DNA from 2 places in the Lysinibacillus sp. GW247-5R2A genome. Region 1 is predicted to be linked to the other one. Evidence: predicted binding sites of a transcription regulator. Region 1 holds the regulator's gene; the other holds the start of a gene.

Region 1 (4,388 bases):
AATAGCTGTATCGTCCATGTAGCTCAGGCATATTATCAAAGTTCATCCCATATACACCTGCAATAAAGGTTAGTGGAATGAAGATCGTTGAGACGATTGTTAGAGTCATCATTATGCCGTTCATGCGGCTTGAGCTCATAGCCATATAGCTATCTCGCATATCTGCTGTCAACTCTCGATTTGATTCAACCATTTCTGTCAGTTTTAGAAGATGGTCGTATATATCTCCAAAATAAGCTCTTTCAGATTTGTTTAATGAAAAGCGGTAAGAATTAAGTACTCGATATAAAAGGTCTCGCATCGGTAAAATGGCACGCCGCAAATCGAGCAAATCACTACGAAATTCGAAGACAATCTTCATGGCATTTACATTGCTTTGGTATGTAAGCTCGCCTTCAAGTGCATTTAAATGATCTTCAATTTTATAAACAAGCGGAAAATAACTATCAACGATTTTATCAATGGTTTGATACGTTAAGTAGACGGTGCCACGTTCCCAGTTTTTTGGCTGGCTTTCTAACATCTTTTGTACCTTTTCAATTTCGGGTACTGGGTTCTTATGGAATGTCACAATATACTTATTTGAGGCAAAAATATTAACCTCTTCTGCAGCTAAGGTCAGCTCGTTTAATCGATGGATGACGAAAAAATGGAAATCGTCATAAAAATCGAGTTTAGGTCGTTGTAATCGCATTAAGCAATCTTCAATAGCTAGTGGGTGAAAATGAAAAAATGAATCTAGCAAAGATTCTTCCTCTGCAGTTGGGCAATTAAAATCGACCCAGTACCATTCGAATTCTTGTTGATGTATGGATTCCAAAGGGAAATCTTTTAGTAATTGTTGTTTTTTTGTAATGCCAATGGTGCTTATCACAGCTTTCACCTCAAAGTATTTACTACAAAATATATTTACTGTTCTTCTTTAAAGCATACCCATCCACCAAACAAAGTAGTGGCAAAAAATCGAGAAGGCTTTATAAAACCTGCTTCTTGTAATAATGTTAAAATCGCTTCCTCGGGCATAAAGGACAGGGCCCGGATGGATTTTTCCATTTCTGCAACATCAGCTACGGAAAGCTTGGTATGTTGAAGCCAATAGGAACGCCATAAATCGAATTGCAGTTCCGTTTCAATAGTACCAGGTTGACCGTATTTCGAAACTAGGACAAACGGTGCGCCAGGTTGTAAATGGTTCCAAATTTCTTTTAAGGTCGATAGCTTATCCTCATAGCTTTGAATAAAATGAAGGACGAGTACACAACTAGCTGCATCAAATTTTATAGCAGGTAGATGGGTATCCAGCAATGTTCCTTGATAGAAGGACAGATCATTCGGTAAAGATTGGAGACGCTCCTTTGCTATATTAAGCATGGATTCTGACGGATCAATACCTGTAAATGACCAATTTGGTCTTCCATCTGCTAGCTGTAATATTTCATTGCCACTGCCTGCACCAATAACCAATATATCCGCATGCTCATGTAATGTGGAACGATAAAAAGTTTGTATTAAACGAAGCATTGCATCATAGCTTGGTAGAGTACGGCGAATCCCCTTTTCATATTCATTTGCTAATGTGTGGTTGAATTCCATTTCTCATCACGACCTCTCAAAAATTTTTTAAAAAACTCACTTTAAATTGAAACTATTACGGGTATAGTTCCGTAAATAGTAGTACATAAAACGATAGATAACGTATAAAGAAAGGGTTGATATATATGGAGAGTAAATGGTCTAAAGTAATCATACACGCAAGTTCGTTTTTTGCGCCATGGTTAGTTCCCATTATCTTCTTTTTAGTTAGTTCGGATGAGGAAGTGAAGGCAATTTCTATTCAAGCCATTCTTTTCCAACTTGTCATGGCAATTTTACTTGCTGTTTCTGGATTCTTAAGCATTTTCATTATTGGCATTCCATTTTTAATTGTTTTCGGTATTATGCTATTTGTAGTACCAATTATCGGTATCGTCAAAGCATTAACTGACGAGCCTTGGCGTTATCCAATTGTAGGTCGTTGGGTATAATTTTTATAGACGCAAGTATATGCTAGTTGCATATGCTTGCGTTTTTTCTATGGATAAAAAGGGTACATTAGGTGTAGGAAGAAAAAAGATATGCTCGTTAACGACTAATTAGTGCTATTTTCTACGCTTGAATATAGTTTTTTAGCCTTTTCATTTTTCTCTAGGCGAAATCATTGCAATTATTTTCAAGCGTTTTGTATAATATACTCAAAGAAAGTCAAAGATAGTCAAAGTCAGTGAAGCAAGCGAGGTGTATTCCTAAAATGCGTAATATATCAGACATCATAGAAGGTTACTTAAAGCAAGTACTTGAATTAGGTGGAGAAGGGCATATTGAAATAAAACGTAGTGAAATTGCAGACAAATTTCAATGTGTACCATCACAAATAAATTATGTCATTAATACAAGATTTACCGCCGAGCGAGGTTACCTTGTGGAGAGCAAGCGAGGTGGTGGTGGATACATTCGAATTTTACGTGTCCGCGCGAATTCACAGATTGATCTAATCGACGATGTTCTCCGGCATATTGAAGGTGGCGCATCGCAAACAATGGCAGAAGATTTAGTATATCGACTTATCGATGAGCAGGTAATTTCAAAGCGAGAAGCGAAATTAATGTTAGCAGCAATTGATCGCTCAACAATCGATTTACATCTCCCTCTAAGAGATATAATTCGAGCAAGAATATTGCGGGCGATGCTGACAACTATAAAATATGAGCAACAGAAATAGTGAGGTGATGGAAATGATATGTGAACATTGTAAACAACGTAATGCGACAGTTACTGTAACACAAGTTCAAAATGGGCAAAAGGTGGAGCACCATTATTGTGACGTCTGCGCCTCACAATTCCATCCATTTCATGCAGAGTTTAAACAGGAGCCAGTTTCCATACAACAGTTATTATCAAACTGGTTTGGCTCACCTACATGGCAAAAGGTAGGAGAAAAACAACAAACACAGCCACAACAGCAAACATGCCCACAATGTGAATTTACGTATAAGCAATTTTTAAAAGAAGGTAAATTTGGTTGCCCAAGCTGTTATGACACTTTTAGTGAGCATTTGCCTAAGCTCTTTAACCGCATACAGGCAGGGCCCCAACATATTGGGAAAATGCCAGGTGCCCATAGCAATGTGTATGTCATTAAAAAGCAAATAGAGGATATCCGTAAACGCATGAAGTTTGCTGTAGATGAAGAGCAATTCGAAGAGGCAGCAAGGCTTCGAGATGAAGTCAAAGAGCTTGAGAAGCAGCTACAATTTGAAGGTGGTGATGTGTCTTGATGATTGAATCATTTTTAGAGCGTGCGACACCTACTTGGATGGGTATCGAAGACGATTATTCTGATATTGTCATTAGTACACGAATTCGCCTTGCTCGAAATTTAGATGGCTATCGTTTTCCACTATCGTTTTCAGAGAACGAGGCTTTACAGGTGGAGCAGGCAGTTACACATGCAATAAGTGATAGTCCAACCCTTCAAAATGATTATGCATATTTTGCTATCAATGATCTAACACCTTTACAACGTCAAATTCTTGTAGAAAAGCATTTGATTAGTCCGCAGCTTGCCAAAAAAGAGCAGGTGGGCTCCGTGCTTCTGTCACAAGATGAATCCGTGAGTATTATGGTGAATGAAGAAGATCATTTACGCATTCAATGTATGACAGCGAGTTTCCAGCTTCAAAATGCCTATGAACAAGCGAATAAGATTGACCGTATTCTAGAGAAGGTCTTACCTTATGCTTTTCGAGATACGTTTGGCTATTTAACAAGCTGTCCTACGAATATTGGTACTGGGCTACGAGCATCTGTGATGATGCATTTACCTGCTCTTACGTTAACCGGACAGATGAATCAAATTATAAATGCGATGACACGTCTAGGTATGACCGTAAGAGGTATATATGGTGAAGGAAGCGAAAATTTAGGAAATGTTTATCAAGTGTCCAACCAAATTACACTTGGAAAGACAGAAGAAGATATTTTAGCAGATATACAAAGTGTTGCTGAAAAAATTATACAAAAAGAACGGCATGCGAGAGGTAGATTGATGGAAAAGGCCGAGCTGGCTTTAGAAGATCGAGTTTACCGAGCTTTAGGTACCCTTACGTATGCAAGAATTTTAACGAGTGAGGAAGCGGCTACCTGTCTTTCGAATGTTCGTTTAGGAGTCGACCTACAGTTGATTGACGGTATACTCGCAACAACTTTAAATGAGTGTGTCGTCAGTATGCAACCAGGTTTTTTACAGCATTATGCAGGTGAGGCATTACCGCCTGCTGTACGTGATCGTGTACGAGCTGAAATGCTTCGTGAGGCATTATTTCAAACACACACGAATAAGCCTAATAATG
Region 2 (4,388 bases), on a different contig from region 1:
GCAGCCAATAAAAAAATTAACTTACATGCTGTGTTAGAGGATGGTTCAATCATTGAAGGTGAATCAAAAATCCCAACAGCGACAAAACGCATTGATCGCGTTTTTTTAGTACCCGAAAACGTGCAACCGTTACCAGAAGCTATTCGAGCAATTCAGCGTGCAGACTATATATTAATTGGCCCAGGAAGCTTATACACAAGTATTATTCCAAATCTCCTTGTCAAAGAGATTGGGGAAGCAGTTGTGAGAGCTAAAGGAAGAAAAATATATGTTTGTAATTTAATGACACAAAAAGGTGAAACCATTTCTTATACAGCAGGTGATCATGTATCGGCCATACATAAGCATGTTGGCGCTTCCTTTATTGATTCGATTTTAGTGAATGATGAAGAATTACCGAATCCTGTAAAAGAATTGTATAAAGAAGAAAGAGCAGAGCCAGTGACATTTGATGTGGCAAAGCTTGAAAGTATGGGATTAGAGGTTATAAGGCGCGATATTGCTACAATTCGATCAGATGGTACGGTTCGACATAATGCTACGAATGTTGCAGAGTGGCTGGTAGATTATGCCGGTATTTATGATCGGTAAGAGAACTGATAATAGAAACATAAAGTGTTTATTGTATATGGTAAGATGAACATATACATAGAAATTATGATTGAAAGGGGGGCGTGATATGTCTTTTGCTTCTGAAACGAAAAAGGAATTAACCCAAATAGAAGCGGACAATCATTGTATGAAAGCAGAAGTTTCTGCCCTAATTCGTATGAATGGTTCATTATCCTTTGCGAATAAACAACTAAGTTTGGACGTGCAAACTGAAAACGCTGCAATTGCAAGAAGATTATATACGATTATGAAGAAATTGTATCCGTACAATGTGGAATTGCTAGTTCGTAAGAAAATGCGATTGAAAAAAAATAACGTATATATTTGCCGTGTAAGAGAAGGAGCGCGCGAGCTGTTAATTGATTTAGAAATCATCTCAGACGACTTTCAATTTAATCATACGATCTCAAGAAAGCTCATTAAAAAAAATGGTCAAAAAAGAGCCTATTTAAGAGGTGCATTTTTAGCAGGAGGCTCTGTCAATAACCCAGAAACGTCCGCCTATCATTTGGAAATTTATTCCTTATATAAAGAACATGGTGAGGCATTGATGGATTTAATGAATGAATTTGAACTCAATGCCAAAACAATTGAACGTAAAAAAGGCTTTGTTACTTATTTAAAGGAAGCTGAAAAAATTTCTGATTTCCTTAATATTGTAGGCGCCCATCAGGCAATGATGAAATTTGAGGATGTTAGGATATTGCGAGACATGCGCAATAGTGTCAATCGTATTGTGAACTGTGAAACGGCCAATCTAAACAAAACAATTGGAGCAGCATTACGGCAGGTAGAGAATATTCGATTTATTGAAAATTCTATTGGACTTGACCAACTACCAGAAAAGCTTCGTGAAATTGCACGATTACGAGTAGAATATCAAGATGTTACGTTAAAAGAACTTGGTGAAATGGTATCCAGTGGCAACGTCAGCAAATCAGGTGTCAACCATCGTTTAAGAAAAATAGACGAAATAGCAGATGCATTAAGACGCGGTGAAAAAATAGGTGGTTAAGTTTTCATACTTTTCAGGTATGAATGTCATGCGTAATCGCTTATTGTTCTTTTGCTAGTAAGTAAGGTAAGATAAAACTAATAGATGAACGGTAGTGAAGGGGAGTTTTGAGAATGATCGAGAGAAGAGTCCAGGTTAAATTAAAATTAGGACTACAAGCTAGACAAGCGGCACTATTTGTGCAGGAGGCCAATCGTTTCAGTGCGGATATCTTTCTAGAAAAAGATGAAAAAAAAGTGAATGCCAAATCGATAATGGGTGTTATGAGCTTAGCGGTTGCGAAAGGTACCGAAGTAACGTTAAGTAGTGAAGGCAATGATGCTGAGCAAGCGGTTACAGCATTAGCTACAATTATTGAAAATGAAGATTAACAAACAAATAAAAATGCCTCTCAGAGTAATTTTCTGGGAGGCTTTTTAGTATTATTTATTATCCGTACTACGGTGCATAATGTGATCGATTAAACCATATTCTTTTGCACGTTCAGCTGTCATGAAGTTATCACGATCTGTGTCTCTTGCAATGACTTCAAGTGGTTGACCAGTGCGTTCAGATAAAATACCGTTTAATTTTTCACGTAAGAATAAAATACGTTTAGCAGCAATTTCAATTTCTGTCGCTTGACCTTGTGCGCCACCTAGTGGTTGGTGAATCATTACTTCCGCATTTGGTAATGCAAAACGTTTACCAGGTTCACCCGCAGCAAGTAAGAAAGCTCCCATTGATGCAGCCATACCAATACAAATCGTTTGAACTTTTGGCTTAATAATTTGCATTGTGTCATAAATAGCCATACCAGCCGTAATTGATCCACCTGGCGAATTAATGTAAAGAGAAATGTCTTTGTCTGGATCTTCTGCTTGTAGGAAAAGTAGCTGTGCGACAATTGAGTTTGCCACATTGTCATCGATAGCACTTCCTAAAAGGATAATGCGGTCTTTAAGTAGACGTGAATAAATGTCATATGCACGCTCACCACGGCTTGTTTGTTCAATAACTGTAGGAATTAAATTCATGTTAAATCCTCCTTCAAAAAACTAAATTCGATTACCTTTGCTGAAATCTACATTGTTTATTTCAGCTGTAACCTTATCATACACATTATAGTCAGGGAAGGTCAAATATTAACCCTGCTAAAGTGAAATTAATTAAAATAAAAAAATAAATTCTTTTTTGCATTCTATGGTTGAATTATATGTGATACGTTTGTATAATAGGTAAGGTTATAAGTTTGAAAGTACAGGACACTATTTTGCAGGTATGCTTCAAAAGAGGATTATCTACATCATGCTTTTCGCAAGCCTAGGGTGAGTACTTTTTTTTTGTGTTTTTTGCCCTCGTGGTGTAATGGATAACACGTAAGATTCCGGTTCTTGCACTGGGGGTTCGATTCCCTCCGAGGGCGCCATTTTACTGAATATTGATATACTGTAATAGCTCAATCTCCTAATAAGTAGTTTAGCAGCCTGCTTAGTGGGGATAGAGAGGAAAAGTAATGGGAATACTGTCCTAGTTGGCATTATTCCCCTATTTATGCCTTTCAAACCTTCAAGAAAGCAACAACTCCAAATTATTTTTTAGTGAACATACTGTCCGTGAAGGCTAGGAATAGCCGAAAAAAAGAATCCTTTCTGAGGGGATTCTTTTTTTTTGTTTAAATTTATCGAAATTTGACATTGCTCCTATTGTATATATATTAGTTTTAGGTTCGTTTTCTTGTTATTAATGCTTATTTTTTCTATTTAAGTAGCTTTACCATTCATTAATATGAAAAAATATTTAGTTTTATGCGAAAAGTTGTTGTGCAAATACTATAATATTAATATAATTGACCTAATAGTCTAACATTTCCGAATTGCGAAAAATAATACGCAGGATGGAAAATTATCGAAATAGGGGGAAATGCAATGAAAAAAACAGCTTGGATGTTACTTATGATGATAGCAGCGCTAACTTTAGCACTTGCAGGATGTGGCACAAAGGACAATGCTTCTTCTGGTAGCACACCTTCAGAAGGTGCGGATGGCAAGAAAGTATATAAAGTAGGTACAGAAGCAACTTTTGCACCGTTTGAATCTGTTGACGATAAAGGGAAAATTGTAGGGATTGATGTCGATATTTTAAAAGCAATTGCTGATGAAATGGATTTCGAGGTAGAGTGGAATAATATTGGTTGGGAACCTGTTTTCCAAACAATTAAAAACGGTGAAACACATATTGGTGCTTCAGGGATTACAATTACAGATGAGCGCAAAGAATCATTCGATTTTACTGAGCCATACTATGAATCTCAATTATTAATTGTTGTGAAAGAAGATTCAAAGATTAAATCATTAGAAGAATTAAAAGATAAAAAGGTGTCCGTACAAATTAATGCTACTGGCCATATGGCAGCTAAAAAGTTACAAGGTGAAGCAAGTACAAATATTATGGCTTTTGAAAGTCAGCCAATCGCAATTCAAGAAATGCTAAATGGTAATGTTGACGCAGCTATTGGAGACAATGCGGTAGTATACGAATATATTAAAGCGCATCCAGATCAAAAAATTAAAGTCATTCAAGATGACGCATTCGAAAAAGAATATTATGGCTTTATGGTTCAAAAGGGGAATAAAGAGCTATTAGATAAATTAAATGAAGGTCTGAAAAAGATTAAAGAAAACGGTAAATTAAAAGAAATTACAGGTACTGATTTCGAATAATATGGTAATGCCACTCGCCAAGCAGTATGCTAGCGACTCATTTAATGGATGTGACTTTA

Evidence for each region. The regulator CtsR, encoded in region 1, represses protease genes until heat stress. The targets are predictions, from matches to a motif close to ATGGTCAATAAAGGTCAAACA.
Region 2: the regulator CtsR is predicted to act here: its motif matches at 2,731-2,751, upstream of clpP (ATP-dependent Clp endopeptidase proteolytic subunit ClpP).

The regions. Positions count from the first base shown of each region.
Region 1 covers NZ_JBWKZL010000010.1:141,549-145,936, forward strand. Annotated here, with positions in the region: gene corA (magnesium/cobalt transporter CorA) at 1-874, opposite strand, end outside; gene AC07YC_RS16105 (class I SAM-dependent methyltransferase) at 910-1,593, opposite strand; gene AC07YC_RS16110 (DUF4870 domain-containing protein) at 1,719-2,024, shown strand; gene AC07YC_RS16115 (CtsR family transcriptional regulator) at 2,288-2,758, shown strand; gene AC07YC_RS16120 (UvrB/UvrC motif-containing protein) at 2,772-3,314, shown strand; gene mcsB (protein-arginine kinase McsB) at 3,311-4,388, shown strand, end outside.
Region 2 covers NZ_JBWKZL010000009.1:35,114-39,501, forward strand. Annotated here, with positions in the region: gene AC07YC_RS14535 (gluconeogenesis factor YvcK family protein) at 1-591, shown strand, start outside; gene whiA (DNA-binding protein WhiA) at 680-1,627, shown strand; gene AC07YC_RS14545 (HPr family phosphocarrier protein) at 1,741-1,998, shown strand; gene clpP (ATP-dependent Clp endopeptidase proteolytic subunit ClpP) at 2,050-2,643, opposite strand; tRNA gene AC07YC_RS14555 (tRNA-Arg) at 2,961-3,035, shown strand; gene AC07YC_RS14560 (basic amino acid ABC transporter substrate-binding protein) at 3,535-4,329, shown strand.